DNA from 4 places in the Streptomyces sp. NPDC002793 genome. Region 2 is predicted to be linked to each of the others. Evidence: riboswitches for the same ligand, from Rfam matches in the RefSeq annotation. Region 2 holds a riboswitch; each other region holds the start of a gene.
The links. Region 2 has a riboswitch for cyclic di-AMP ahead of ABT001_RS06260 (M23 family metallopeptidase). Riboswitches for the same ligand answer to the same signal wherever they lie in the genome.
Positions count from the first base shown of each region.

Region 1 (4,199 bases), on a different contig from region 2:
CCAGCCGTGTCGGGTCGTACATTAAGCGTTCCTTTTGGCAGACCCAGAAGATTGCAAGTACACGTTAAAGGGCCGGCGGGGCCAGGGTGGACCCATGGACGCACAACTGCTCGCCTTCGTCGCCGTGGCCGCGGGAATGGTGGCGCTTCCCGGCGCCGACTTCACCGTGGTCGTACGCAACGCGCTCGCATCCCGGCAGTCCGGGCTGGCCACCGCGGTCGGGGTCGCCGGAGGCCTTCTGGTGCACACCGCGCTGGCGGTCGCGGGCCTCGCCGCCGTGCTGGTGACGATGCCCGTACTGTTCCGCACCGTGCAGCTCCTCGGCGGCGCGTACGTGCTCTACCTCGGGCTCAGCGGCCTGTACGCGATGCGGCGGCCGGTCACCGCCGGAGCGGCTGACGAGGAGGAGCCGGCGGGCAGGGCGCCGTCAGGGCCCGGACGTTCGCTGCGCCAGGGCTTCCTCACCAACGCCCTCAACCCGAAGGCGCCCGTGCTCTTCCTGAGCCTCCTGCCCCAGTTCGTGCCCGACGGCCAGGCGCCTCTGCCCAGGACCCTGCTGCTGGCCTCGGTGGTCGTCCTGCTCGCACTCGTCTGGTTTCCCGCCGTGGCCCTGCTGGTGGACCACCTCGGCCGGTGGCTGCGCCGGCCGCGTACCGCCCGTGCGATCGAGGGCGGCAGCGGCGCGGCGCTCACGGCATTGGGACTCGTCCTGGTGACCGGCCCCCTGCTGAACTGAATCAGGTGCCCGAGGCTGTCAGCGGACCCTCCCGTACCAGACGTTGCCGGACCAGATCTTCTCCAGCCGGACCACGGCGCCGGTCTTCGGCGAGTGCCAGATCTTCCCGCCGCCGGCATAGATGCCGACGTGGTACACGCTGCGGCCCGCGTGGAAGAAGACCAGGTCGCCGCGTTGCCGCTGCGACCTGGAGATATGGCGGGTCTTGTTGTACTGCTGCTGAGCGGTGCGGGGTAGCTTCTTGCCGGCCTTCTTGAACGAGTAGAGCGTGAGCCCTGAGCAGTCGAACCGATGGGGGCCCGTGGCGCCCCAGCTGTAGGGGGCGCCCTTCTTCGACGCGGCGATCTTGAGCGCCTTGGTCGAATGGGCGGCGGCCTCGGCGTCGTTCACGAAACCGGGGGCCAGCATGGTCGTTCCTACGGCGAATGTCAGAACCGAGGCCGTTCCGGCCCGGGCGAAAAGAGAGCGGACATGAACCTGCGCAGTCATGCGCAACCCTTCGTCAGCCGCCTGTGAAGGATGACCTGTCGGGTTCGGGCTGGCGAAGTTGCCCGGCCGCGCGAAGCGGCTTCACCCCGAGGGCCGTCCGGATGTCCGGTCGGCCCGTTGTGCTCGGGTCCTCCACTCCTGCCGATCCATTCCTGTCGACCAGGCATCCGGGCGGCGGCAGGACTCGGCGTCCGCCCGGACCGCCCCGCCGCGGTGGCGGGGGCTTGTCGTCCCAGGGATCTTTACTCACGCTCTGCCCGATTTCCTCGCTGAAGCGGGCATATGTGAGAGTCGTCACGACTGATCCGATCGGGTGGACGCGGCGGTCCCGAAGCCGCGGCGGCCGCACCGGACCAGCCGTGTACCAGGGGTGGAGCGATGGATTCCGTTCAGTGTCCGCGCTCGCTGCGCAAGTTGAGCTGTCCCTCGACAGGGGGACGTCCTACGCCGATCGAGCGAGGGAATCTCATCGTCCTGTCGGGCGTGTCGTGAAGGGGCGTCGAAAACCGCGCCGGTGGCCCGAGTCGAGGGCCGGAAACCTTCAACTCGACGGCGCGGGAGGCACGGCGACCCGCCCCGCCCGACGCTCCCCGTCCAGCAGTCGCAGGGCCCTGGCCAGGGTGTCCGCGTGGATCTGCGACTCGCCCCGCTCGTGCATCAGGACGAGCGCGTCGCGGAGGGCGACGGCCCGCGACGCGAGAGCCTGAGCCGCTCGGAGCGCTCCGTACGTGTCGCTGCCGCGCGCGGGGTTGATGCGGCCGAGCTGGTCGAGAGCCTCCAGGTAGCGGTCGATGAACTCGGCCTCGGCGCGGGTCAGTGCCGGGAGCGGCGGGAGCCGGGGTGGGAGCATCGGGCGTTCACCTCGCGGGATACGGCGGCTGGGACGGTGTGCGGTTCTCCACGACGTGGTCCACCAGCCCGTACGCCGGGACGGCCTGGGCGTCGGGGACGGTGTCCCGTTCGGTGTCGGCGCTGATCTCCCGTGTGGAGCGCTCCGTGTGACGGGCCGGCATGGCCGTGAGCGGCTCGCGCTCCAACTCCCGGGCCCGGATCTCGAGATCTGAGGGCCGGCCCTGCACCGGCTCGTCCGGGGCGGGTTGCTGGATGAGTACCCGGGCGCCCGGCAGGGCATGTCCGTGTCCGGGAGCGCCGGCGGCGAGCAGGGCCGCGGCGGCGCGAAGATCGCACCGTATACGACGGGATCGTCGGCGGCGGGCGCGAGTGGCCCTCGTGCCGTTCGGGGGTGCTTCCGGGCATGCGTGAGCCGGACGTCCTGAGGTGGGCGTGGCGTGCGCCGATTTCCATGGACCGGTAAAAGGCCAGTTAACGCGCCGGAAAAACTTCCGCCCTAACGTGCAATACCTGGTCGCGGAATCCTCTTCATCGTTCAACAGAGTGTTGAAGGCGGGATAGGGTCCCGCTGCGTCCGGGGCAGGTACCGGGCGGGAGACGAAGAGGGTGGAAGCGTGCAACTCACTCCGCACGAACAGGAACGCCTGCTCATCCATGTGGCGGCCGATGTCGCAGAGAAGCGCAGGGCGCGCGGACTGCGGCTCAATCACCCCGAGGCCATCGCGCTGATCACGTCCCACCTTCTGGAAGGTGCCCGTGACGGCCGGACCGTGGCCGAACTGATGGCCTCCGGCAGGAAGGTCCTCACCCGCGACGACGTCATGGACGGCATACCGGAGATGATCCACGACGTCCAGGTCGAGGCAACCTTCCCGGACGGAACCAAGCTCGTCACCGTCCACGACCCGATCGTCTGACGGGGGAGCGGCCGATGATTCCCGGAGAGTTCCTGTACGCGAAGGACCCGGTGCCGCTCAACGAGGGGCGTCCCGTCACCCGTCTCACCGTCCTCAACGCAGCGGACCGGCCCGTGCAGGTCGGCTCGCACTACCACTTCGCCGAGGCCAACACCGGCCTGGACTTCGACCGCCGCGCCGCCCACGGGCTGCGGCTGAACATCGCCGCCGGAACCGCCGTGCGCTTCGAACCCGGAATACCCGTCGATGTCGAACTCGTCCCGCTCGCAGGCCTGCGCATCGTCCCGGGACTGCGCGGCGACACCGGAGGTTCTCTCGATGCCTGAACTCAGCCGCCCCGTGTACGCCGATCTTTTCGGGCCCACCACCGGCGACCGCATCAGGCTCGCCGACACCGACCTCGTCGTCGAGATAGAGGAGGACCGGGCCGGCGGACCCGGACGGGCCGGTGACGAAGCCGTGTTCGGCGGTGGCAAGGTGATCCGTGAATCGATGGGCCAGGCGCGGACCACCCGCGCCGAAGGTGCCCCCGACACCGTCGTCACCGGCGCCGTCATCATCGACCACTGGGGCGTCGTCAAGGCCGACATCGGTATCCGCGACGGCCGGATCACCGGGATCGGCAAGGCCGGCAACCCGGACACGATGAACGGTGTCCATCCCGACCTCGTCATCGGGCCGGAGACCGAGATCATCGCGGGGAACGGCAAGTTCATCACCGCCGGCGCCATCGACGCGCACGTCCACTTCATCTCGCCGACCCTCGTCGACCAGGCGCTCTCCTCCGGGATCACCACGCTCGTCGGCGGGGGCACGGGTCCAGCCGAAGGGACCAAGGCCACCACGATCACTCCGGGCCCCTGGCACCTCGCCCGGATGTTCGAGGCGCTCGACGGTTACCCGGTCAACATCGGGCTGCTCGGCAAGGGCAACACGATGTCCCGGGAGGCCATGCACTCCCAACTGCGAGCCGGAGCGCTGGGTTTCAAGATCCATGAGGACTGGGGTGCGACCCCCGCCGTCATCGACGCCTGCCTGGGCGTGTGCGAGGAGACCGGCGCCCAGTTGGCCATTCACACGGACACGCTCAACGAGGCCGGATTCGTCGCCGACACGCTGGCAGCCATCGCCGGGCGTTCCATCCACGCGTACCACACCGAGGGCGCGGGTGGCGGGCACGCGCCCGACATCATCAGCGTGGTCTC
Region 1 is NZ_JBEOVL010000019.1:4,890-9,088, reverse strand. It holds gene ABT001_RS19935 (LysR family transcriptional regulator) at 1-22, opposite strand, end outside; gene ABT001_RS19930 (LysE family translocator) at 95-736, shown strand; gene ABT001_RS19925 (C40 family peptidase) at 755-1,225, opposite strand; cyclic di-AMP (ydaO/yuaA leader) riboswitch at 1,229-1,401, opposite strand; gene ABT001_RS19920 (hypothetical protein) at 1,767-2,075, opposite strand; gene ABT001_RS36100 (ATP-dependent Clp protease proteolytic subunit) at 2,083-2,733, opposite strand; gene ABT001_RS19910 (urease subunit gamma) at 2,692-2,994, shown strand; gene ABT001_RS19905 (urease subunit beta) at 3,009-3,320, shown strand; gene ABT001_RS19900 (urease subunit alpha) at 3,313-4,199, shown strand, end outside.
Region 1: another riboswitch for cyclic di-AMP. It lies ahead of ABT001_RS19925 (C40 family peptidase); the one in region 2 lies ahead of ABT001_RS06260 (M23 family metallopeptidase).

Region 2 (4,199 bases):
TCCGACCGTACGCGCGGAGGCGATCGGTGCGGTCACGGTCGGCCGGGCGGCCAGCCAGGCGAGGGCGACCGTGGCGATCTCGGCGTCGTGTTCCTGGGCGATCCTGTCGAGCGCCGCGAGCACCTTGCGTCCGCGCTCGGTCTCCAGGTGCTTGCCCGCGCCTTCGGCGCGTGCGCTCTCGACGGCCGCCCCCGGACGGTACTTGCCGGTGAGGAAGCCCGCGGCGAGTGCGAAGTACGGGACCGCGGCGAGGCCGGCCCCGGCCGCCGTGTCCTGGAGCGCGCCCTCGTAGGTGTCGCGCGAGACAAGGTTGTAGTGCGGCTGCAGGGCCACGTACCGGGCGAGGCCCTCGCGCTCGGAGAAGTCCAGCGAGGCCTGGAGCCGCTCGGGGCTGATGTTGGAGGCGGCGATCTCCCGCACCGTGCCGGCCTTCACCAGCTGGTCGAGGGCGGTGATGATCTCCTCGACGGGGACGCTCTCGTCGTCGAAGTGCGTGTAGTAGAGGTCGATGTGGTCGGTGCCGAGCCGGCGCAGCGACGCCTCGGCCGCCTGCTTCACGGTGGTGGGCGAGAGCCCCTTGTACGCGGGGTGTGCGCCGACCTTGGTGGCGATGACGACGTCGTCGCGGCGGGAGCGGGCCGCCAGCCACCTGCCGATCAGGGTCTCCGACTCACCGCCCTCGTTGCCCGGGGCCCAGGCCGAGTAGGAGTCGGCGGTGTCGATGAAGTTGCCGCCCGCCGCCACGTAGGCGTCGAGGACGGCGAAGGTTTGCTCCTCGTCGGCCGTCCAGCCGAAGACGTTGCCGCCGAGGGCGAGGGGGAAGACCTTGAGGCTCGACGAACCGAGCGGGCGCAGAGACGTCATGCCCATGGACAACCGGTCGGCTCAGGCAACTATTCCGACCGGCTGGGCGGCTCCAGGGGACGACGCCCCGGGCGCTCACCGGCCCCGGACAGGCCGGCGGCCCTGACGTCGGGGGGTCGTGCGTCAGGGCCGCCGGGGTCACGAGGGCTCAGATCGTGAGGCCCTTGCCGCGCAGCCAGCTCATCGGGTCGATGCCCGAGCCGTCCGCGGTGTGGATCTCCAGGTGCAGGTGCGCGCCGGTCACGTTGCCGGTCGCACCGACGCGGCCGATGGTCTCGCCGGTGGTGACCCGCTGACCGGCGGACACGTCCATCGACGACTGGTGGCAGTACCAGACCTCGGTGCCGTCGTCGAGTTCCAGGACCGTGCGGTAGCCGTACGAGCCGGACCAGCCGGCCGACTTCACCGTGCCGCTGTGGACGGCCTTGACCGGGGTGCCCGTCGGAGCCGCGAAGTCCAGCCCGGTGTGGTGGCCCGAGGACCACATCGAACCGGACTGGCCGAAGGTGGAGCTGATGTAGTACGAGGAGGTCGGGACGGCGTAGCTCGCGGCGAGCTTGGCGAGGCGCTCGGCCTCCGCCTTCTTCTTCGCCGCTTCTTCCGCCGCCTTCTTCTTCGCTGCCGCCTCGGCCTCGGCGTCGCTCTGCTGCTGCGCCGCCTGGGCCGCGGCCGCCTCGATCGCCGCCTGCTCCTCCGCGGCCTTGGCCTGGGCGTCGGCTCCGGCCTGCTGCTGCTCGGCCTGCTGGAGGATGCGGGCGCGCAGCGCCTCGCCGGCGTCGGTGGTGCCCTGCTCGGCCTCGGCGGCGGTGATGCCGGCGGTGGTGAGCGGGGAGGACGCGGCGACGGTCTCGTGGTCCGAGTCGGAATCGTCGGACATGAACGCACCGACGCCGGGCAGGGACTTGGCGTCGGGGAGATTGTCCGCGATGGAATCGGGAAGAGAGATGGAGACCGGCGGCTTGCTCTGGGCGGTGGCCATGCCACCCGCTCCGACGGCCGCTATGACACCGACGCCGAGGACGGTGGAGCTACGGGCGAGACCGCGCTGCTTGGCCACGCGGTGCCGGCCGCGTACGGGACGGATGGACTCCTCGGTGGGGTTCCATTCCTCCCAAGTCCTGCCCTCATCACCGAGACTTCCGGTCCTGAAGGATGACGGTGCCTCGGGGGCAGGCTGATTGGACGCCACGTGGGCGCACTCCTTTCCTTCCTTCTCGCCTACCGGGTTAGCTGACGGGTTCGGAGCAGGAAGGTCTCCTACGGGCCCCTTCGTCTCTCGCGAGACACAGGTGTCCGATTCACCCCATGTAGGTGGTTCCCCGGTTCCCTTGCGGAATTCGGCGCTGCGCACGGTGCCGCCTCTTGCGACGACAGGTACAACCGCGCTGCGTTATCGAACGTTAATAGACACCCGGGTCCGATTCCAAGCTGTTCCGGCAGATCATTCCCCGCTCCGGCGTGGACTTTCAGGGGTCAACCGGGCGCAAACGGGCCACTTGAGTGCCCCTCACCCACACGCCAGTTTCTGACGGTGCGTCAAATGTTATGCGGAGCGGGGTCCTTCGACTACCGACTGTCGCGACCGGTCATTCACTGTCCCGCCGCACGATCTTCACGGTCGTCCGCCGCTCCTGCTGCCCCCGCGCGGGACGCCCGACCGCGAGGAGCGCCAGGTCGTCCGTCGACCGGCCGCCGGTGTGCAGCCGTACGTCGTCGGTGAGAGCGGACAGCAGCTCCTCGGGCCCCGGGAAGAGTCGGCCACGCAGCCGGGCCGCCGGGTCGTAGAAGACACCGTGCGCGTCCCGCGCCTCGGACAGCCCGTCCGTGAACGCCAGGAACATCGCACCGGCCGGCAGCGTCCACTCGTCCGACCGGTCCGGCCACACACCCAGCCCCATCCCGAGCGGCAGCGCGGGCACGGTCGGCGACAGCACGTCCAGCGCCCCGTCCGCGTGCAGCACGAGCGGTTCGGGGTGACCGCGGTTGACCACCCGCACCGTGTCCGAACCGGTCGGGATCTCCGCGAGGACTGCGGTCACGAACCCCTCCACGGTGTCGAATCCGCCCCGCCGCGAGCCCTCACGGGCCAGCGCCCGCTCCAGCCGCTGGACCACGCCCTCCAGCGACAGCTCCTGTTCCGCGGCCTCCCGGAACGCCCCGATCACGACGGCCACGGCCGCCACGGCGTCCAGCCCCTTGCCCCGTACGTCACCGAGGACCAGGCGCACGCCGTACGGAGTGTCGGCGACGGCGTACAGGTCGCCGCCCACGAACTCGTCCGCCTGCGCCGCCTCGTACCTCGCGGCGACCTGCAGCCCGCCGATCCGGTCCTCGGGCGTCGGCAGCACCGCGCGCATCGCCGTCTCCGCGATGACCCGGGCCGAGGCCAGCTGCTCGTTCCCGCGGCGTACGACGCGGTTGATGACGAGCGAGAGCGCCGCGACGGTGCACAGGGTGAGGAGGTCGGTGAGCGGCACGACCGCGGCGAGCATGCCGTCCGAGATCCGGATGGCGAGCAGGACGAGGATCGAGGCCACACCGACCCGCACCGTGCCGGCCAGTGAGTAGAACGGGGCGGCGATCAGCGGAGCGGCCGCGAAGAGCGGCACGGCGGTGACCTCCGTCGGCGTCAGGAGGTCGAAGACCACCCCGGCGCAGATCATCAGCGCGGGCAGCGCGCGCACGGGCCGCCGGGAACGGACGTTCCCGGCCGCGCCCCCTCGCCGTCCGTCCCGCTTCCCCACCTGTGCACTCCTACCCGGTCCACCCACGGCTGCGGACGGTACCGCGCCCCACCCAGGCTGGCCGGAGCCGCGCCGAGCGGCGACCCGTCATCGGCCAAAGGGAGGAGTGCGCCGGAGCTCCGCCCTTCCGGGGCCAGTCGGAGAGCCGGTGCCGCGCGTAGATCGTCAGTGCATCCCGTACGGAGACGGCGGTCCCGTCTCCGTGCCGATCGTAGTTCCTTCCGCAGCGCGGATCGGGCGATGTCACATCGCGCCGACGCCGGCCCATACGAACGGGTCACACGACAGAGGCCCGGATCCTCGAAAGGATCCGGGCCTCTGTCTTCTAGTAGCGGGGACAGGATTTGAACCTGCGACCTCTGGGTTATGAGCCCAGCGAGCTACCGAGCTGCTCCACCCCGCGCCGTTGTGATTGCAACTCTACGGCATCCGGGAGGGTGCTCCGACCAATTACGACGGCCACCCCCGCCCACTCCCCCGGCGGGCGCCCCCACCGCCCCTGGGCGATGTACCAACAGGGCTCGCAGAAAGCAGAGTTGACGGGCTCGGTGACGTAGCAGCAGCCTTTCCCGCACTCCGGTCTCGCGTACC
Region 2 is NZ_JBEOVL010000005.1:17,695-21,893, forward strand. It holds gene ABT001_RS06255 (aldo/keto reductase) at 1-864, opposite strand, end outside; gene ABT001_RS06260 (M23 family metallopeptidase) at 1,013-2,053, opposite strand; cyclic di-AMP (ydaO/yuaA leader) riboswitch at 2,065-2,217, opposite strand; gene ABT001_RS06265 (PP2C family protein-serine/threonine phosphatase) at 2,451-3,608, opposite strand; partial or broken gene ABT001_RS06270 (MerR family transcriptional regulator) at 3,745-3,843, opposite strand; tRNA gene ABT001_RS06275 (tRNA-Met) at 3,938-4,011, opposite strand.

Region 3 (4,199 bases), on a different contig from region 2:
ATCGCCGTCGTCGGCTGCGGGACGTCGTATTACATGGCCCAGGCCTACGCCTCACTCCGTGAGGACTCCGGGCAGGGCGAGTCGGACGCGTACGCCGCCTCGGAGTTCCCCTTCGGCCGCGCGTACGACCGGGTCGTCGCGCTGACGCGTTCCGGTACGACGACGGAGGTGCTCGGCCTGCTGAACCGGCTGCGGGGGGCCACCAGGACCGTTGCCGTGACCGCCGATCCGCACACTCCCGTGATGGGCGCGGCCGACGACGTGGTCGTCCTCGACTTCGCCGACGAACGGTCCGTGGTCCAGACGAGGTTCGCGACCACCTCGCTGACCCTGTTCCGCGCCCACCTCGGGCTGCACACCGAGGACGTCGTACGGGACGCCGAGACCGCCTTGGCGGAGCCGCTGCCCGAAGGCCTGCTGGACTGCGCCCAGTTCAGCTTCCTGGGGCGCGGCTGGACGGTCGGGCTCGCCAACGAGGCGGCCCTCAAGATGAAGGAGGCGTCGCTGTCCTGGACCGAGTCGTACCCGGCGATGGAATACCGGCACGGCCCCATCAGCATCGCCACGACCGGCACGGCGACCTGGATGTTCGGCGCCGCCCCGGAGGGGCTGCGGGAGCAGGTGCTGGCGACCGGGGCCCGCTGGGTGGAGAGCGGCCTGGACCCGCTGGCCGACCTGGTCCGGGTGCAGCGGCTGGCGATCGCCCGCGCGGCGGCCCGCGGTCTCGATCCCGACCTGCCGCGCCATCTGACCCGCTCCGTGGTGCTCGACCCGTCAGCGGGCGCCTGAAGGCCCCGGGGCATGCCGCGTACCGGGCCGGCGGGCGGCCCGGTACGCGGCCTCGGCCATGACGGGGGTCAGGCCTCTTCGAAGTAGGCGTCCAGCGCCTCGTCGAGTTCGGCCGTCCACGTCTTCAGGTCACTCCGGGCGGCGGCCTCGACCTCGGCGTTGAACCACCGGCGGCTCGACAGGTGGACGGTCACGGTGAACCGGCGCCCGAAACGGCCGGTCTTGACCTCGACCGCGCCGATCTCGGACCAGTCGAACTCCGCCTCCTGGTCGTCGAGCCGGAAGCGGACGCCCTCGGCGTCCACTTTGATGGACCCTCGCCGGTCGCTGACCTCGAAGACGGGCCCGTCCTCCTTGCGGGCGGCCTCGGCGTCCGGGGTCGCCTCGTCAGCCGGGGCCTCGTCCGGGGTCGCCTCGTCAGCCGGGGCCTCGTCCGGGGTCGCCTCGTCAGCCGGGGCCTCGTCCGGGGTCGCGTCCTCGGCAGCCGTGGAATCGTCCACGGCCTCCTCGGCCTGCGCGTCCACGGCCGCTTCCTCCGGGGTGCCCTCGGTCGCCGCCGTCTTCTCCGCTTCCGCCTCCGTCCGCGCGGGGGCAGGGGCCGTCAGGCCGGGGATGTACGCCGGGTCTGTACCCGCGGCGAACTCGGACTTGATCTTCGAATCTATGCGCTGCTCCACGGCGGGCAGTATGGACGACGAAGCTGTACGAGACCAGTCACCCGGGCTCCGCCCGGCCTGTCGCCGGTGCTCCGGCCGCCCGGCACGGCGTACCCCGGAGACGACTGACGGGTGGTGCGGGTTCCGCCGAACCCGCACCACCCGTCAGTCCTGTCCCTCTGTCACACGCCCGTGCGTCAGCGGTTCCGCCTCCGCGAGGACTCAGTAGGCCCCGAAGACGTTGTCGATCGAGCCGTACCTGTCCGCGGCGTAGTTGCACGCGGCCGTGATGTTGGCGACCGGGTCGTAGCTGTCCGTCGACGTACCGGGCACGTGGTAGGCCTGGAAGGTCGGGTCGATGACCTGGAGCAGGCCCTTGGACGGGATGCCCGCAGCGGCGTTGGAGTCCCAGTTGTTGATGGCCAGCGGGTCGCCGGCGGACTCGCGGATGATGTTGCGGTGGATGCCGTCGTAGCTGCCGGGGATGCCGTGCTCGGCCATGACGGCCAGCGACTCCTTGATCCAGCCGTCGAGGTCGTCCGTGTACGCGGCCGGTTCGGCGGCCGGAACGGCCTCGGCCGCCGGCGCGCCCTCGGCGGCGACGGTGTCGCTCGTACGCTCTGAGCGATCGGCGCGGCCGGACGAGGCGGAGGCCTTGGATTCGGCCTTCTCCGCCTTGTCCGCCGACTTGTTGTCGGCGTCGGCGCCGATGGTCAGCTGAAGACCGGGAAGAATCAGGTCGGGGTTTCCGCCGACGATCTTCTGATTGTCCTCGTACAGAGCCTTCCAGCCACCGCTCACGGAATGCTCGCGCGCGATCTTGGCAAGAGTGTCACCCGCGACCACGGAATAGGTGGCGGTCTCGGACTTCTGTGCGGCAATTCCCTTGCCGGACACGGCAGTAGACGTCGCCGCCTTTTCGACCGCGGCCGGCTGGGCCGGAGCGGCGAATGCGCCGGTCGCGCCGATCACCGGAAGGGCAAGGGCGGCTCCACCCGTGGTCACGGCGATGATGCCGCGAGTCAGCGAACTGGTCCTGAAACGACGGTGCTTACCATTTTCGGGCATGCTGGATTCCTCTCCGTCGCCTGCGAAGTGAGCTGTCGGGTTCGGGCTGGAGATGCCCGGCCGCATACGAATGCGACTTCACCCCGAGCCGCTCCGGTAACCGGATCGGCACTTACTTGGGTCCCCCGCTCCTGCCGTACGAAGAAGTGGTCGGGTAACCGGACGGCGGCAGGATTCGGCGTTCCGCCCGGAGTGATGGCGACCGTAGGCGAGAAATAGGGAAAGGAACAAGCCTGGCGCGGTGATCACAATTCCCCCGCAAGATCGATTCATGGGAATTCATGTAATCCACCCCACACCGAGCCGGGCATTCCCGTTGGCACAGAAGGGAACCGACTGCCGCGCCCGTGCGTCCGGGGCGCGCGAAGTGACCCTCGTCACCGAGTCCGATTCGGGCGTTTTGCTCCAGAGAGAAGGGGTGCGGGTCGCACGAAATGACCTTTTATGGATTACGGGATGAATTCAATAAAACTAGATTAAATCGGGCATAAAACCCATAACTGACCCCATCTAGGCAAACCGCAAGTGGATGCCGGTGGAGCCATGGCCTCTACAGCCCCACTGCGAGGTACACCCTCAACGACACCTCGCATCTGCCAGGCACTGTGCTCACATACATTGCACATGCGCCCGTGATCCCCATATCGTGTCGCACATGCAGTCCTACACCATCGGTCAGGCGGCACGTCTCCTCGGCGTGAGCCCGGACACCACCCGCCGCTGGGCGGACGCCGGCAGGGTCGCGACCCATCGCGACGAAGCCGGGCGCCGTCTCATCGACGGCCGTGATCTGGCCGCCTTCTCGGTCGAGGTCGCCCAGGTCGGCCCCGGCGAGGACGAAGTCCCCTACACCTCCGCGCGGAACGCCTTCCCCGGCATCGTCACCGCGGTGAAGCTCGGTGACATCGCGGCCCAGGTCGAGATCCAGGCCGGCCCGCACCGCCTCGTCTCCCTCCTCACCCGGGAAGCCGTCGAGGAGCTGGGGCTCGAGGTCGGCATGCGGGCCACGGCCCGGGTGAAGTCGACCAGCGTGCACATCGACCGCGCCTGACGCGACGGCCCCCACCGAGGAGTTCTCCGATGCCCTTCCCCCTCACCGGCCGCCGGACCGGGGCCGCGGCCCTGTCGGTGGCACTGCTCGCCACCCTGGCCGCGTGCGGCAGCGACGACGGCAACGACTCCGCCGCGCCGGACACCGAGCTGACCGTGCTCGCCGCTTCCTCGCTGACCGACGTCTTCGCGACGGCCGGTGCCGCGTACGAGAAGGAGCACCCCGGCACGGAGGTCACCTTCTCCTTCGCCGGGTCGCAGGAACTCGCCGCCCAGGTGAGGCAGGGCGCTCCCGCCGACGCCCTGGTCACCGCCGACACCAGGACGATGGACGGGCTTTCGGCGGACACCGGCAAGCCGACGGTCATCGCGAGGAACCGTCTGGTCATCGCCACCGGCCGAGGAAACCCCGAGAAGGTCCTCGGCCTCGCGGATCTCGCCGATCCCGCCCTCAAGGTGGTCCTGGCCGCCCCCGAGGTCCCCGTCGGCCGCTACGGCCGGCAGGTCCTGGACGCCCAGGGGATCGACGTGAAGCCGGTGTCCCAGGAACCCAACGTCCGAGCCGTCCTCAGCAAGATCGAGCTCGGCGAGGCGGATGCCGGCCTCGTCTACCGGACGGATGCCGCCGCCACCGGC
Region 3 is NZ_JBEOVL010000063.1:18,502-22,700, forward strand. It holds gene ABT001_RS33230 (SIS domain-containing protein) at 1-789, shown strand, start outside; gene ABT001_RS33235 (hypothetical protein) at 858-1,466, opposite strand; gene ABT001_RS33240 (transglycosylase SLT domain-containing protein) at 1,668-2,513, opposite strand; cyclic di-AMP (ydaO/yuaA leader) riboswitch at 2,516-2,696, opposite strand; gene ABT001_RS33245 (TOBE domain-containing protein) at 3,169-3,564, shown strand; gene modA (molybdate ABC transporter substrate-binding protein) at 3,594-4,199, shown strand, end outside.
Region 3: another riboswitch for cyclic di-AMP. It lies ahead of ABT001_RS33240 (transglycosylase SLT domain-containing protein); the one in region 2 lies ahead of ABT001_RS06260 (M23 family metallopeptidase).

Region 4 (4,199 bases), on a different contig from region 2:
TCCTGCGAAAGCCTCTCCTGCTCCGCGATCTGGTCGCGCTGGGAGATGTACTGCCGCATGGGATACGCGAGGGCCACCACCAGCGAGCACACGATCAGCGCGAGGAACGCGGCCCGGCCGGTGAGCCGGGAGCGGCGGGCCTGGCGGCGGTTCTGGGACCGGTAGACACGGGCCGCCGTCTGCTCACCGAGCAGTCGCAGCCTGGTCGCGGTGGAGAACCGGTCGCGGTCCTTCCCGGCCATGTCTCACGCCTCCCCGTTACGCACGTCCGTCCCCGCACACGGTACGGGACCGGATGCGGGGACGGACGGAGGCTGGTGCTCCGGGCTCGGGCTGTCAGCCCTCGAAGCGGAACCGCGGGAACGCCGAACGGCCGGCGTACACGGCGGCGTCGTCGAGGATCTCCTCGATGCGCAGCAGCTGGTTGTACTTGGCGACGCGGTCCGAGCGGGCCGGGGCGCCGGTCTTGATCTGGCCACAGTTCACGGCGACGGCGAGGTCGGCGATGGTGACGTCCTCGGTCTCACCGGAGCGGTGGGACATCATGCACTTGAAGCCGTTGCGCTGGGCCAGCTCGACGGCGTCCAGGGTCTCGGTCAGCGAACCGATCTGGTTGACCTTGACGAGCAGGGCGTTGGCCGAGCCCTCCTCGATGCCGCGGGCGAGGCGCTCGGGGTTGGTGACGAACAGGTCGTCGCCGACGATCTGCACCTTGGAGCCGAGCTTGTCGGTGATGACCTTCCAGCCCGCCCAGTCGTCCTCGTACAGCGGGTCCTCGATGGACACGAGCGGGTACGCGGAGACGAGCTCCTCGTAGTACTCGGTCATCTCGGCGGCCGAGCGGGACTTGCCCTCGAACTCGTAGACGCCGTCCTTGTAGAACTCGGACGCGGCGACGTCGAGCGCGAGCGCGATGTCGCGGCCCGGGACGTAACCGGCCTCCTTGACGGCCTCCAGGATGAGGTCGAGGGCGGCGCGGTTGGACTCGAGGTTGGGGGCGAAGCCGCCCTCGTCACCGAGACCGGTGGAGAGGCCCTTGGTCTTCAGGACCTTCTTCAGCGTGTGGTAGATCTCCGCGCCCCAGCGAAGGGCCTCGGAGAAGGACTCGGCGCCGATCGGCGCGATCATGAACTCCTGGATGTCCACGTTGGAGTCGGCGTGCGAGCCGCCGTTCAGGATGTTCATCATCGGAACGGGCAGCAGGTGCGCGTTCGGGCCGCCGAGGTAGCGGAAGAGCGGGAGGTCGGAGGCCTCGGACGCGGCGTGCGCCACGGCCAGCGAGACACCGAGGATGGCGTTGGCGCCGAGCGAGCCCTTGTTCTCGGTCGCGTCCAGGTCGAACATCGCCTGGTCGATGAGGCGCTGCTCGGTGGCGTCGTAACCGACGAGCTCCGGGCCGATCTGCTCGATCACGGCGAGGACGGCCTTCTCGACGCCCTTGCCCTGGTAACGGTTCGGGTCACCGTCGCGAAGCTCGATGGCCTCGAACGCTCCGGTGGAGGCTCCGGACGGAACAGCAGCACGTCCCGTGCTGCCGTCGTCGAGGCCGACCTCGACCTCGACCGTGGGGTTCCCCCGGGAGTCGAGGATTTCCCTGGCTACGACGACGTCGATGGACGGCACGAGGCATCTCCTTCTGGGATCTGACACTGGTTGTGCAGGGTCACTGTGGCCTTGCGCCACGAGCCTAACCGGCCCGGCCCGCTCCGTCGGCCGTACGCCCGTCCCCTGGGACGAAAAAGGACCCGCGGGCCCTCATTCCGGGCAAAGCTCCAGAATTCTACTGGCAAGTAACCACAAGAAGTGAACACGCATCCCCTGACGCGTCCGCGAACGGACCCCGGCCCGGCACGCGGGGGGTCAGCGCGCCGGGCCGGGCCACCGGGCCACCGGGGCAGGAGGGGACCCCGGGCGGCTGGTGCCTACTTCAGGTGGAGCTGCTGCCCCGGGAAGATCAGGTCGGCGTCGTCGACGATGTCGTCGTTCAGCTCGAAGAGCTTCTCCCAGCCGCCCTTGACCTTCTTCGCGTCGGCGATCTTGCTGAGGGTGTCGCCGGACTTCACCTTGTACTCGCCGTCACCCTTCTCGACCTTCTCGCCGGTCGGGGTGGTGACGGTCTTCGCGGGGGCCTCACGCTTCTCGCTGCGCGTGGTGGGCTGCTCGGCCTTGCGCTCCAGTGCGGCCTGCGGGGCCGTGTCGCCGTTCTTCTCGGAACCGGAGCCGGTGTCGACGCCCGGATCCACCCCGTCGTTCGTCAGGCCGCCGGCGCCGGCGCAGGCCCAGGCGCCCGGGCCCTGCAGGTCGAGGAGCTTCTCGGCGGCGGCTATCTGCTGGCCCTTGGTGGCCAGGTCGGCACGGGCGGCGTACTGGGTACCGCCGGCGGCGGCCCAGCTGGACTGCGAGAACTGCAGGCCGCCGTAGTAGCCGTTGCCGGTGTTGATGGACCAGTTGCCACCCGACTCGCACTGGGCGACGGCGTCCCAGGTCTCGACGGAGGCGGCAGAGGCGCCGGTCGCACCCATGAGCGGGACGGCGACGGCGGCACCGGTGACACCGGCCAGGGTCGCGATACGGACGGCCTTGGACGGGCGACGGTGCTTGCCCTTGCTGGAAAGCAGCATGGTTCTCCTCACCGACGCCTACGAGGTGAGCTGTCGGGTTCGGGCCTGTGAGTTGCCCGGTCACCCGCTCCCGCGGACGACTTCACCCCTAGCCGCACCCCGCCCGTCTTCCGACGGCCGGGTCCGGCACTTACCTGGGTCCCCCGCTCCTGCCTACGGCGCTTTACGCGTCGGTCCCCTTCGGCCGACGGCAGGATTCGGCGTGACGGTCGAAGGTGCCCGCGGTGCGAGCGGCTCCGACCGTAAACACACGCAACCCCTACATTCAAAGATGGACATAACGGCTAATCAGCACGTAACGGCCAGTCGGATCGAGCTGTTTTCGCAGGTCGGAGCCAATATGGACGGATCGGGCGGACGGGGCGCTCCAGTTGACGCAAAGAGACCCATGTCTCACTTACGCATAAGTGGACATAGGCCTCTGAACTGCCCCTGTTTTCGGGGCCTTTTTGCGCTTTTGATCAGTCGGCGGTGGTGGTCTCCGCCGAGTCGCCCGGCGCGTTCGCCCCGACGAGTCCGAGGTCCAGGCTCTGGCCGGGGAGGATCAGGTCCGGGTCGGAGCCCAGCTCGTCCTTGTTGGCCTCGTAGAGCGCGGACCAGCCGCCGGAGAGCTCCTGCGCGTCCGCGATCGCCCAGAGGTTGTCGCCGTCGCGGACGGTGTACGTCCCCTCGGCGCCCTCACGTGCCCCGGAGTCGCCGCGCGAGGCGTGGCGCCCGGAGTCCCGTCCGGCGTCCGGACCGGAACCGGCGTCCGCCTCGGGAGCCGGGGTGCCGCGGTGCTTCCCGCCGTTCGCCCCGTCGCCCTTCGAGTCGCCGGGCGTACCGGATGCCTCGGGAGACGGCGTCGCGGACGGCGAGGCGCCGGCCTCGCCCCGGTCCGTCGAGTCCTCGGTCGTGTCCTCGTCCGCGCCGCCCTCGGCGTCGCCGGAGCCCTCAGGGGCTTCCGAGGCGTCCGACTCGTCCTCGGCGCCCGCCGTCTCGTCCTCCGCGTCCGACGCCTCGGGCGAGGGGGTCCCGGACGGGGTCGCGGTGTCCGAGGGCTCGGCGGAGGGCTCGTCGCCCGGGTCGACGCCGGGCAGCCCCTCGTCCACGGCGAGCCCGGAGATCACCGAGCAACTGGACCACGCCTGGGGTCCCTTGTCGGCCAGCACCTTCTCCGCGACGGCTATCTGCTGCGAGCGGCTCGCGAGGTCGGCGCGGGACGCGTAGTCCGTGCCGCCGTAGTCCGACCAGGTGTCCTCGGAGAGCTGCAGGCCACCGTAGTAGCCGTTGCCGAGGTCGGCACTCCACATGCCGCCGCTCTCGCACTCGGCGACCCGGTCCCAGGTCGACGCGTCTGCGGCTTGTGCGCTGCCCGCGCCGAGCAGCGGGATGGCGATGGCCGATCCCGTGACGCCTGCGGCGACGACGATGGCGGGTGCCTGGCGTGGGCGACGGTGTCTGCCGGTCGCGGAGCCCATGGGATTGCCTTCCGTGTGACTGACATGTGTAACGGGTTGGTCGAACGGTGAACCTAGCCCTACTCGAACGTGTGTCACAAGTCGATGCAGCGGAGATCACGTGAAAGTCACAGAGTTG
Region 4 is NZ_JBEOVL010000001.1:98,802-103,000, forward strand. It holds gene ABT001_RS00425 (FtsB family cell division protein) at 1-242, opposite strand, end outside; gene eno (phosphopyruvate hydratase) at 337-1,623, opposite strand; gene ABT001_RS00435 (transglycosylase family protein) at 1,923-2,621, opposite strand; cyclic di-AMP (ydaO/yuaA leader) riboswitch at 2,622-2,792, opposite strand; gene ABT001_RS00440 (transglycosylase family protein) at 3,083-4,081, opposite strand; gene ABT001_RS00445 (cytochrome P450 family protein) at 4,189-4,199, opposite strand, start outside.
Region 4: another riboswitch for cyclic di-AMP. It lies ahead of ABT001_RS00435 (transglycosylase family protein); the one in region 2 lies ahead of ABT001_RS06260 (M23 family metallopeptidase).